Regions from separate parts of the Bradyrhizobium sp. USDA 3256 genome, predicted to be linked through region 2. Evidence: predicted binding sites of a transcription regulator. Region 2 holds the regulator's gene; each other region holds the start of a gene.

Region 1 (4,135 bases), 5.8 Mb from region 2:
CTTGGCGTCGCGGCAGGCCGCGGTCGCGATCGCGTAGACGCGGCCGACCTGCTGGATCCTGCACAGCGCGCGAAAACGGCGCAGCGCGGTGAGCGCCTTGTTGACGGCATCGGTTGCGAGCAGGCCGGTGCTCTGCACCTCGCGCCCGAGCCCGCACAGCGCCTTCTCGTTGAAGATGGTGATGAGGCTGCGCGCCATCGCCTCGTAAACCACGAGACGAACCGAGTTCGAGCCGATATCGATGACAGCGACGCTGGAAGCGCGCTTCCGCGGCCGCTTCACCGTAAGCCCCCCTTAAGACGATGGCTGCTGACGCTCGTTGCGACGCGTGAGACGGCGCGGTGAAGATTCCTTGAGAGACTTACCACGGCCGGACAGACTCGGATTTGTCATGAAGTAGTCATGCAGATTGAAGGGCTCTTCGCCTTTCGCGGCCTTCATACGCGTTGACGACCCGTCCGGCAACAATTGCCAGCTTTGCTCGGTGTCCTTCAGGTTCGCGACCATGATCTGTTCGAGAACCTGCTGATGCACCGTGGGATTTTGCAGCGGACAGAGAACCTCGACGCGGCGGTCGAGGTTCCGCGGCATCATGTCGGCGGACGAGATATACACAGCAGCTTTTGTGCTCGGCAGGCCCTGGCCCATGCCGAAGCAATAGATTCGGCCGTGTTCCAGGAACCGGCCGATCACCGATTTGACGCGGATGTTCTCCGACAGTCCCGGCAGCCCCGGCCGCAGGCAGCAGATGCCGCGCACCACGAGCTCGACCGAGACGCCGGCCTGCGAGGCCTCGTACAGCGCGTCGATGATATCAGGATCGACCAGCGCGTTCATCTTCATCCAGACCGCGCCGGGGCGGCCGTGCTTGACGTGGGCGATCTCGCCGTGGATGTGCTCGATGATCCGCTTGCGTAGCGTCAGCGGCGACACCGCCATCTTCTCGATGTCGCTCGGCTCGGCATAGCCCGTGATGTAGTTGAAGACCCGCGCGACGTCGCGACCGATGATCGGATCCGAGGTGAAGTAGGAGAGGTCGGTGTAGATGCGCGCGGTGACCGGGTGATAGTTGCCGGTGCCGGTGTGCACATAGGTCGTGAGATTGCCGCCCTCGCGGCGCACCACCATCGACAGCTTGGCATGCGTCTTCAATTCGATGAAGCCGTAGACCACCTGCACGCCGGCGCGTTCGAGGTCGCGGGCCCAGCGGATGTTGGCTTCCTCGTCGAAGCGCGCCTTCAGCTCGATCAGCGCGGTCACCGACTTGCCGGCCTCGGCGGCTTCCGCCAGCGCGCGTACGATCGGCGAGTTGTTCGAGGTGCGATACAGCGTCTGCTTGATCGCGACCACGTCGGGATCGCGTGCCGCCTGCTGCAGGAACTGCACCACGACGTCGAAGGATTCATAGGGGTGATGGACCACGAGGTCCTTCTGGCGGATGGCGGCGAAGATATCGCCGCCATGATCGCGTACCCGCTCGGGATGGCGCGGCACGTAGGGCGGGAATTCGAGGTCGGGGCGATTGAGGCGGGTGAGCTGCGACAGCTCGTTCATCGCCAGCACGCCGTCGACCAGGATCACTTCGTCGTCTGCGGCCGACAAGGCGTGCTGCACGAAGATGCGCAGCTCTTCGGGCATCGTGGCCTCGATCTCGAGCCGGATCACCGACCCGCGGCGGCGGCGCTTGAGCGCGGTCTCGAACAGGCGAACGAGGTCTTCGGCCTCTTCCTCGATTTCGAGTTCGGAGTCCCTGATGATGCGGAATGCGCCCTGGCCCTTGACGGTGTAGCCGGGGAACAGGCGGCCGATGAAGAGACCGGTAGCCTGCTCGAGCGTGATCAGCCGCGCCGGAGCGCCTTCCTTGGTGGAGGGGATGCGGATGAAGCGGTCGATCTTGCCGGGCATGCGGATCAGCGCGTTCATCGCCTTGCCGTCGGAGATGCGCGACAATTGCAGCGCCACCGTGAAGCCGAGATTCGGGATGAACGGGAACGGATGCGCCGGGTCGATCGCCAGCGGGGTCAGCAGCGGGAAGATGTTGTGAAGGAAATGATCCTCGATCCAGCTGCGTTCGGGCTTGGTGACGTCGCGGCCGTCGACCAGCTGGATGCCGACCTTGGAGAGGATATCCCGCAGGTCACTCCAGATCGCCTGCTGATCGGAGGCGAGCTGCGAGACGGTCTTGTTGATCATCACGAGCTGATCGGCCGGCAGCAGGCCGTCCGGGCTGCGCTCGGTAATGCCCTCGCGGACCTGCGCCTTGATGCCGGCGACACGGACCATGAAGAACTCGTCGAGGTTATTCGCCGAAATCGACAGGAAGCGGACCCGCTCCAGCACGGGATGGCCGAGATTGACCGATTCCTCGAGCACCCGCCGGTTGAAGTGCAGCCAGGAGAGCTCCCGGTTAATGAAGCGCTCGGGGCTGGACGCGATTGCGGGAATGGCGGGAAAATCCGCCTCTTTTTCTTTGATTTCAGTAGCTTGTGCCGAGTCCATCAAGTGCTGGTCCAATTCAGGGCAGGGGCCGGGGCGGTCTAGCCGAGAGCCGCAGAGACCATGTGATATTGCGATGACGTTTCGATGACATTGATGTTCCGCTCGCCTGCGCCGTCAAGCCGCGGGGATGGATCAGGCATCGCGCAACAGCTCCGCCGCCAGCGCCCGCGTGACGGGACGGCCGAGCCGGAGTGCCTCGGTATCCAGGAGCTCGACCGCCTGCCGGACGGCAACGTAGGAACGCTCGATCCGGTTGCTCAGATAGCTGACCAGCGGTTCGTCCACGCTCATCTGGCGGTCGGCGCAGAACTTGACGATCAGGCCGCGGAACAGCTGGTCGTCCGGTGGCAGCAGCGTCACGGTCGGCACCGCGCGGAGCCGCGACCGCAGGTCGCGCAATTCGATCTCGAACGCCGACGGCGGAACGCGTGCCGTGATCAGCACGTAGGCATCGTCCTGGCGCGCCAGATTCATCAGATGAAACATCGCGCGCTCGTCGAAATCCGACGGCCTCAGGTCCTCGACCACCAGCGCACCGGTCGCAAGCGCGGTCGGCACCGTGTCGGCGGTCAGCGCATGCGCCGCGGTCGAGCGCGCGCCGGCGCTCTCGGCCCAGATCGCGGCGAGGTGACTTTTGCCGGAGCCGTCAGGCCCGACCAGCAGCATGATTCGGTTCGGCCAGTCCGGCCAGCCGTCGATCAGCGCCAGCGCCGCCTCATTGGCAGGGCCCTCGAGGAAATCGTCGCGGGTCAGCTTCTCCTCGTGCGGCAGGGCCAAGGCCAATTGACGAGGTTGAACGCTACTGGCCACACAAGTCTCCAAACCACTTCATTATAGCCATGCGCAAACGCGTCGCGTTTGTCGCGGGAAAACCGGCTTCCACTTTTCCGGATCCCGCCTACCGAGCTTCGATCGTGCTCATGTGCCGCACCCACTCCACGAGATAGAGGGACACCGAACCCAAAGTAAAGATCGTGACCAAGCCCATCAGGATCAGGTCGTAAGGGTGCGGCTGAAAGCCGAAGCCGAGCGAGGCCAGCACCAGTGCCGCGAACGCGACCTGCGCCACCGTGTTGAGCTTCGACACCATCAGCGGCTTCATCTCGACCGGCTTGTCGAACAGCCATGACACGATCACGGCGGAGACGATCATGATGTCGCGCGACACCACGAGAATCACGATCCAGCGCGGCACCGCGCCCCAGATTCCGAGCGCGACATAGATCGACACCAGGAGCGCCTTGTCGGCGAGCGGATCGAGCAGGGCGCCGAGTTCGCTCGTCATGTTGAAGCGCTTGGCGAGGAAACCGTCGACCGCGTCCGAGACGCCGGCGATCACGAAGATCGCGAACGCGATCTCCATCTGGCTGGACACGATGGCCCAGACGATCACCGGCACCAGGATGATGCGGCCGAGGGTGATGATGTTCGGAATGCTCAACTTGGGTCGCTTCCCGGCTAGGAGCCTGATTTTACTCGATATCCGGCCCTTTTGCGCAGTGGCCTTGTGTTATCTACATAGTATCGCGGCAGCAGCGCCGCGAGCCATTGCGCGGCGGCGGAATTCCTCGTAACCAGCCCCTGATCATCTGGAATTGGGCATGACCGAGCGCAAAAACGGGCTCACTTACGCGGA
Region 2 (4,135 bases):
CCCGGTCGTGCTGCGCACCACCGAGGACATGCTGCTCTTGGTGCCCAATCCGCTGCGCGAGGCCGCCTCCGCGCTCGGCCTGCCGCGTTCGCTGGTGATCAAGCGGATCGCTTATCGTGCTGCGCGATCGGGTCTGATCACCGGCGTGCTGCTGGCGACCGCCCGCGTCGCTGGCGAGACCGCGCCGCTGCTGTTCACCGCGCTGTCGAACCAGTTCTTCAGCCTGGATCTGACCAAGACGATGGCCAACCTGCCGGTAACCATCAACAACTTCGTGCAGAGCCCCTACGCCTACTGGAAAGAGCTGGCGTGGAGCGGTGCGCTGCTCATCACATTCACCGTGCTCGCGTTGAATATCGGCGCGCGTATCCTTGGTGCCGAAAGGGCCGCAAAATGACCGAGCTTTCCGTCTCCACGACTGCCGCAGGCCACGTTCCCCAGGTTCCGCTGCCGGAAGCGCCGCCGAAGGTCACGGTGCGAAACCTCAACTTCTATTACGGCGAGCACCACGCGCTGAAGAACATCAACCTTACGCTCGGCACCAACCGCGTCACGGCGTTCATCGGCCCGTCCGGCTGCGGCAAGTCGACCCTGCTGCGCATCTTCAACCGGATGTACGACCTGTATCCGGGCCAGCGCGCGGTCGGCCAGCTGATGCTGGACCAGACCAACATTCTCGACCCCAAGCTCGATCTTAATTTGTTACGCGCGCGGGTCGGCATGGTGTTCCAGAAGCCGACGCCGTTCCCGATGACGATCTACGAGAACATCGCCTTCGGCATCCGCCTCTACGAGAAGATTTCGAAGTCCGAGATGGACGACCGGGTCGAGAAGGCGCTGCGCGGCGGCGCGCTGTGGAACGAGGTCAAGGACAAGCTGAACGCCTCCGGCCTGTCGCTCTCCGGCGGCCAGCAGCAGCGGCTGTGCATCGCGCGCACCGTGGCGGTGCGTCCCGAGGTGATCCTGTTCGACGAGCCGTGCTCGGCGCTCGACCCGATCTCGACCGCCAAGGTCGAGGAACTGATCCAGGAGCTCTCCGAGGACTACACGATCGCGATCGTCACCCACAACATGCAGCAGGCGGCGCGCGTCTCCGACAAGACCGCCTTCATGTATCTCGGCGAGCTGATCGAGTTCGACGACACCAACAAGATCTTCACCTCACCGAGCGATCGGCGCACCCAGGACTACATCACCGGCCGGTTCGGTTGACCGGCGCATGATCCGGAAAAGTGGCAACCGGTTTTCCGATCAGGTCATGCTAAAATTCAGGACACGAAACCATGATCCCCGGGACCATGGTTGAGGGAGACAAGCGATGGCTTCTGAACATACCGCCAAGGCATTCGACAGCGACCTGCAGGAGTTGACCCGCCTGGTCGCCGAGATGGGCGGCCTGGTCGAACGGATGATTACCGAGTCGGTCGACGCGCTGATCCGTCGCGACGTCGCGCTCGGCAAGCGCGTGGTCGCCGCCGACATCGAGATCGACAATCTGCAGCGCAACATCGAAGAGCGCGCGGTGCTGACGATCGCGCGCCGCCAGCCGATGGCGATCGACCTGCGTGAGATCGTCAGCGCGATGCGCGTCGCCACCGACCTCGAGCGGATCGGCGACCTCGCCAAGAACATGGGCAAGCGCGTCGCGGCGCTGGAGAGCGATTTCCAGCCGCTGAAGCTGATCCGCGGCCTCGAGCACATGACCGACCTCGTGCTGTCGCAGGTCAAGTCGGTGCTCGACGCCTATGCCGCGCACGACCTGCCGGCGGCGATGAACGTCTGGAAGGGCGACGAGGAGGTCGATGCGATCTGCACCTCGCTGTTCCGCGAACTGCTCACCTACATGATGGAAGATCCGCGCAACATCTCGTTCTGCATCCATCTGATGTTCTGCGCCAAGAACATCGAGCGGATCGGCGATCACGCCACCAATATCGCCGAGACCGTATTCTACATGATCGAGGGCCAGCAGATCACCGACAAGCGCCCGAAGGGCGACATGACCACTTTTGCCACCACGGTGCCGGGCAGCTGAGGCTTGATCGGCAAGCGCGGAACCGGATTGTCCTTCGACAACTCGTTTCCGCGGGGACTATGCTCAAGGAAGTAAGCGTTTCGGTTTGCGTCTGGGCAACGGATCACCACAGAGAAAGAACTTAAACCGATGAGCGCACGCATTCTGGTAGTCGAAGACGAGGAAGCGCTGACGACGCTGTTGCGCTACAATCTCGATGCGGAAGGCTACGATGTCGAGACGGTCGGGCGCGGCGACGATGCCGACACCCGCCTGAAGGAGCGCGTTCCCGACCTCGTGGTGCTGGACTGGATGCTGCCGGGCCTGTCCGGCATCGAGCTGTGCCGCCGCCTGCGGGCGCGGCCCGAGACCAAGCAACTTCCGATCATCATGCTGACCGCGCGCGGCGAGGAAAGCGAGCGCGTACGCGGGCTTGCCACCGGCGCCGACGATTACATCGTCAAGCCGTTCTCGGTGCCGGAGCTGCTGGCGCGGGTGAAGGGCCTCTTGCGCCGCGCCAGCCCGGAGCGGCTTGCGACCGTGTTGACCTACGGCGACATCGAGCTCGACCGCGAGAAGCGCCGCGTGGCGCGCTCGGGCCGTCCGATCGATCTCGGGCCGACCGAGTATCGCCTGCTCGAATTCTTTCTCGAGCATCCCGGCCGCGTCTTCAGCCGCGAGCAACTGCTCGACAGCGTCTGGGGCCGCGACATCTACATCGATGAGCGCACCGTCGACGTGCATATCGGCCGTCTGCGTAAGCTCCTCAATCCCGGCCGCGAGCAGGACCCGATCCGCACCGTGCGCGGCGCCGGCTACGCGCTCGATGACCGCTTTGCCAAGGCCGAGCCGCAGCCGTAACGGCCAAGCGGCATTCATAAACCGCAACACGGCGAAAGCCGGGATCAATAGCCACCAATGGGCGTTGTTAGAAAGCCGTCTGGCCGCTTGCCGATTGCGCCGGCCGCGGCGTATGGGTCCCGGCATGCACCGGGACGACGCTGGTGATATAGCCGGGCTGCGTCACACAAAAAAATCCCCGCTTTCGCGGGGATTTGTTTTTGAGGTCTTCCGACGTTTTCCCGAGTGCTCACTTGATCTGCGGTTTCGCCGACGGCCGGCGGCGATCGGCGGCGGGCTGGTAGGCGACGCGCGAGTGATGCGCGCAATAGGGCAGGCCGGCGAGCGCCTTGCCGCCGCAGAAGAAGAATTCCGGGCTCGAGGGATCGCCGACCGGCCAATGACAGGTGGCCTCGTTCAGCTCGAGCAGCGAGAGCCGCTGGCTCATTGGCACCACATTGTCGTAGGAGATCGGATCGGGCTCCATTTCGACCTCGAAGGCGTGCGCCAGCGCGGTGTTGCCGCGCGAGACCGGTCGCGCCACCCGCATCATGTGCTGGGCGGGGCGAGCCTTGCGCTGCCGCGGCGCGGCCGTGGAGGGCGCCTTGGCGCGGCCGGAGAGGCCGAGCCGATGCACTTTGCCGATCACGGCGTTTCGCGTCACATTGCCAAGTTCCGCCGCGATCTGGCTGGCCGACAGGCCGGACTCCCAGAGCTTCTTCAGCTGCTCGACGCGATCGTCGGACCAGGTCAATACAGTCATCGCATTCTTCCCTTCGCGTAGCGCCGGCCAATCGTTGGAGCGGCGCTGCGAGCCAATCTGGACAAATATCCCTGCGGCCAGAATCCCTTAGCCCTCGCCGGGCACGGTGTTGCGCCCGAACGTTTACGCGAGACACGAAGGCTACTTAGAGGGTCCAGTACCGCCGCACGAGATGTCGTACCCGACAGGCCAAACGCTACAATATGGCGTGACTCAGGCGCAAGAGTCCGCGGCCGTGCGTCCACATGTTCCCACACAGTTAAGCATTTCGATGAGGCTTTTCCACCGCACCGGAATGCTCCGGATTGCGCTCGTTTCGCATTGCAGGAAGGCCACTTCGTGGCGATTGACACTTACTGACCGCAGCATAGAATGCCCGCCACGTGCCGCCCGCAAAGGCGGCCGTTTTGTTTTCCGAAGCTGGCCGTTGCTGCGCTGGCGTCAAGGCGCGCGGCAATTGTCGGCTTCAAACCGTCAGTGATCGCCATGACCAACGCTGCCACGTCGCATCTGCTCCC
Region 3 (4,135 bases), 6.9 Mb from region 2:
CCAGCGTGTTGTCGGCTGGCGTCTGCGCCGAGGCCGGCGTTGCCATCGCGGCCGCGAGCGCCGCGCCGCTGCCGATCCCGAGCGCATAGCGCAGCGCGTCGCGGCGATCTTCGGAGATTTTGATGTCGTCGGATTGAGTCAAGCGGGCCTCCCTGCACCAGATCGGGGGAAGCCTAGCGTCGGTATCCGGTGCCAGCAAGTGCGCGCGCCTGCACCATTGGTAGGCGAGGCGAGGGCGCGGTCGCCTACGTGCCGGACTTCACCTCTCCCGCTTGTGGGGAGGTCGAATAATCCGCGAACCGCGCCCTTAGGGGTTAGCAACGATAGGTCATGTTCGCCCCTGTGACCGAAGAAAAGAAAACGGCGGGGAAGCTCAGTTCGGCTACCCAATCGAGCACTTGGTTGTCTGTCTGGGTTTCTGGACTTGAAAGGTGTGGAAATTGAAAAAGCACCGTCCCGTGAATGTCCAAAAGAACGAGACGATCGATAACCCAAACATCACCGTCGTCGGTCGAGAAAAATTTTGCCAGCAATTCTGCTGTTCCGTCAGAACGAAGCCTGAGAGTGGGGCCGTTGTTCAGGGTGCCGTTCAAGAAGCCGGACAGCTTGCAATCGCCGTAACGAATAGGCGCGCTCCAACTGAGGTCAAGGGTTTGGATAGCATGTGTCGCAACACCCTTATAGCTTTCAGGCTGGTCGGTCGCCGAGCTTTTGCTTTCAAGATGTTCTTTCAACATAGCGTACGCCTCCTTCTAGCCCGCGAATTGCGAGCAACCTCTGGTTTAAAGGGAGGGCGCAAAAGGACCAGTGAGCTGCCTCACAATCTACAATCGCGATTTAGTGATCCTCCCCCGTAAGCGGAGGGCAATCGCATATAGCCGTTTGAGGCAATCGGAGTTCCCGCAAACTCGTCATGCCCGGGCTTGTCCCAGGCATCCACGTCTTCGTTTCCACGCAAAGAAAAGACGTAGATGGCCGGGACAAGCCCGGCCATGACGGCGCGGAAGAATCGGTTCATTCCAAATGCGATTGCCCTGCCCGTAAGCGGGGAGGACAGAGCGTGCTCGTGCCCAGAATCAATATCGTCCCGGCACGTACATCTCCTGCGGGATCGGGCCGCGGTGATAGTCCGGGTTGCGCATTCGCGGCGGCAGCACCACCGGCTGGTGGGTGACCGCCTGATAGGGGATCTGGCTCAATAGATGCGAGATGCAGTTGAGCCGGGCGCGCTTCTTGTCGACGGCGTCGACGATCCACCATGGCGAGTCGGGCAGGTGGGTGCGCTCCAGCATCGTTTCCTTGGCCTTGGTGTAGAGCTCCCAGCGGGTCCGCGCCTCGACGTCCATCGGGCTCAACTTCCACTGCTTCAGCGGATCCTGGATCCGCATCGAGAAGCGGAACGCCTGTTCCTCGTCGGTGATCGAGAACCAGTATTTCAGGAGGACGGTGCCGGAGCGGATCAGCATGCGCTCGAATTCCGGCACCGAGTTGAAGAATTCCTCATACTGCTCGTCGCTGCAGAACCCCATCACCTTCTCGACGCCGGCGCGGTTGTACCAGCTGCGGTCGAACAGCACGATCTCGCCGCCGGCCGGCAGATGCGAGACATAGCGCTGGAAGTACCATTGCGTGCGCTCGCGTTCGTTCGGCGCCGGCAGCGCCGCGATCCGGCAGACCCGCGGGTTGAGCCGCTGGGTGATCCGCTTGATCACGCCGCCCTTGCCGGCGGAATCGCGGCCCTCGAACAGCACGACGACCTTCTTCTTCTCGTGCTGCACCCAATCCTGCAGCTTGACCAGTTCGCCCTGCAGCCGCAGCAATTCGCGGAAATAGGACTTGCGGTCGATCGACGGCCTGCCGGCGGCGCCGTCATGGTCGAGCTCGTCGAGCCTCATGTCGTCGAGCTCGAGCTCGAGTTCCTCGTCGAGGCTGTCGGCCATCTCTTGATGGATGCGGGCGCGCAAGGCTTCATCGCGCAAGGCTTCATCCCGGGAGGCTTCGTCGGTGAGGGCGGAGGTCGTCATGAAGGTCCGTCTTTCAGTGTGTTAGATGGATCGGACGGCAGCATTGACGGGCGATGTTACCCCTCTATGACAATGCCATGACCGCTGTTTCACGCCGCCGGGCGGACTGTGCTAACAAGCCGACAAAGCCAAAAAGGGAGATGTGCCGATGATATCGCTCACGCCAAAAGACGTCCTGCCGGAGGACGGCACCGCTGGCACGCTGGTCGGGCGGGTCTGGCTGCCGCAGGCCGGCGGGCCGGCCGTCGTCGCGGTGCGGGCAGACGGTGTGTTCGACGTCACGGCGCGGTTCCCGACGGTGAGCGCGCTCTGCGAGGAAAGCGATCCCGCGGCCGCGCTGCGCGTCACGCGCGGCGAGCGGATCGGCGATTTCGAGGCGATCCTTGCCAACACCCCGCCCGACGGCCGCGACAAGGCCAGGCCGCATCTGCTGGCGCCGGTCGATCTCCAGGTGCTGAAGGCCGCCGGCGTCACCTTCGCGATCTCGATGCTGGAGCGCGTGATCGAGGAGCGGGCGCGCGGCAATCCGTCCTCGGCGGAGGCGATCCGCAAGGAGGTGGTGCGCCTGGTCGGCGACGATCTCTCCAAGCTGAAGCCCGGCTCCGAGCAGGCGATGAAACTGAAACAGGTGCTGATCGATCAGAATGCCTGGAGCCAGTATCTCGAGGTCGGCATCGGTCCCGACGCCGAAGTGTTCACCAAGGCGCCGACGCTTTCCTCGGTCGGATCAGGCATGGATGCCGGGCTGCATCCGAAGTCGACCTGGAATAATCCGGAGCCGGAGGTCGTGCTGATTGTCTCCGCCGCCGGCAAGATCGTCGGCGCCGCGCTCGGCAACGACGTCAATCTGCGCGACTTCGAGGGGCGTTCGGCGCTCTTGCTGTCGAAGGCCAAGGACAACAACGCGTCCTGCGCGATCGGTCCGCTGCTTCGGCTGTTCGACCAGACCTTCTCGCTCGACGATGTCAGGAAGATGAATGTCGGCCTGACCGTGACTGGCGCAGACGGCTTCGTGCTCGAGGGCCATTCCTCGATCAGCAAGATCAGCCGCGATCCGACCGACCTGGTCGCCCAGACCATCGGCCCCGTGCATCAGTATCCCGACGGCTTTGCGCTGTTCCTCGGCACGATGTTCGCGCCGGTCAAGGATCGCGATGCCAAGGGCGAGGGTTTTACCCACAAGCGTGACGACATCGTGACCATCGCCGCGCCGAAGCTCGGCAAGCTGGTCAACCGCATGCGCAATAGCGACGAATGCGAGCCCTGGACCTTCGGCGTCGGTGCGCTGATGAAGAACCTCGCAGAGCGCAAGGTGCTGTGAGGATCAGGACGGGACGGCGAGTCCACTATCTCGACCACTTCGTCGGCCGTGCGCGGCCTGTCGCGTGGCGGCAGGTCGGCGCCGAGTTGCGCCGACAATCCGGTGACGTTCAGCCGCCTCTCGCAGCGCGTTGAACGACGACGATGGTGACTGTGCCGAAGCGGCGGCGTTGTCGAACATGTTCAGAAACCTGCGCGGCAGATCGACCGTGTGGCGCAACTTGAGCGCGCTAAAACACGCGGAATTTGCAGCTTTTTCCTAGCTTTATGTGAACCAGTTCATCCTCGTTCGCGCCGGTCCGCTCCAGCATATTGGCTCGACGCGAACAGAAGGAGTCGCGGACATGAGCGAGCAGCCATCAAACGGAATGCCCGATTGGCTCACCACCGATATGCTGGTCATTGCCGTCTCACTGGCCATCATCGTGATTGGGATATGGATTGCGCCATAGCCTGATTGTCGCGGCGAGGCCGTCCAGCCGGGCAGGGCGCCAGCGCCAATCACTGAGTTGCCCGACGGCGCAAGCCTCTTTTGCAAAACGGAACGAGATGCAAAGCTCGGACGATTCATGTCGCGAGAGTGCGAAGGTATGCCACTGACAGCGCAACACACTCAATGTCGTCCCTGCGAAAGCAGGGACCCATAACCCCAAATGCAAATTGTTAAGCGATGCTGCAACGACGAGTCCCTCTCACAACAACTGCTGCGGCGTATGGGTCCCGGCCTTCGCCGGGACGACACTGTGGGGTCGGCGTCATTCGAGTGACCAACCAACGCCCTCACACCGGCA

Evidence for each region. The regulator PhoB, encoded in region 2, activates phosphate uptake and scavenging genes when phosphate is short. The targets are predictions, from matches to a motif close to TGTCATNNANCTGTCAT.
Region 1: the regulator PhoB is predicted to act here: its motif matches at 2,573-2,589, upstream of ACVWY5_RS14820 (RNA degradosome polyphosphate kinase).
Region 3: the regulator PhoB is predicted to act here: its motif matches at 2,091-2,107, upstream of ppk2 (polyphosphate kinase 2).

Annotation. Positions count from the first base shown of each region.
Region 1 is NZ_JBSSAE010000002.1:2,823,809-2,827,943, forward strand. Features, by position in the region: gene ppx (exopolyphosphatase) at 1-282, opposite strand, end outside; gene ACVWY5_RS14820 (RNA degradosome polyphosphate kinase) at 295-2,499, opposite strand; gene ACVWY5_RS14825 (P-loop NTPase family protein) at 2,632-3,309, opposite strand; gene ACVWY5_RS14830 (CDP-alcohol phosphatidyltransferase family protein) at 3,398-3,940, opposite strand; gene purM (phosphoribosylformylglycinamidine cyclo-ligase) at 4,101-4,135, shown strand, end outside.
Region 2 is NZ_JBSSAE010000002.1:8,612,159-8,616,293, forward strand. Features, by position in the region: gene pstA (phosphate ABC transporter permease PstA) at 1-397, shown strand, start outside; gene pstB (phosphate ABC transporter ATP-binding protein PstB) at 394-1,212, shown strand; gene phoU (phosphate signaling complex protein PhoU) at 1,319-2,035, shown strand; gene phoB (phosphate regulon transcriptional regulator PhoB) at 2,165-2,875, shown strand; gene ACVWY5_RS42465 (GcrA family cell cycle regulator) at 3,105-3,617, opposite strand; gene ACVWY5_RS42470 (aspartate aminotransferase family protein) at 4,104-4,135, shown strand, end outside.
Region 3 is NZ_JBSSAE010000002.1:1,676,656-1,680,790, forward strand. Features, by position in the region: gene ACVWY5_RS09555 (transporter substrate-binding domain-containing protein) at 1-142, opposite strand, end outside; gene ACVWY5_RS09560 (DUF6294 family protein) at 315-737, opposite strand; gene ppk2 (polyphosphate kinase 2) at 1,077-2,024, opposite strand; gene ACVWY5_RS09570 (fumarylacetoacetate hydrolase family protein) at 2,173-3,345, shown strand; gene ACVWY5_RS09575 (Lrp/AsnC family transcriptional regulator) at 4,125-4,135, opposite strand, start outside.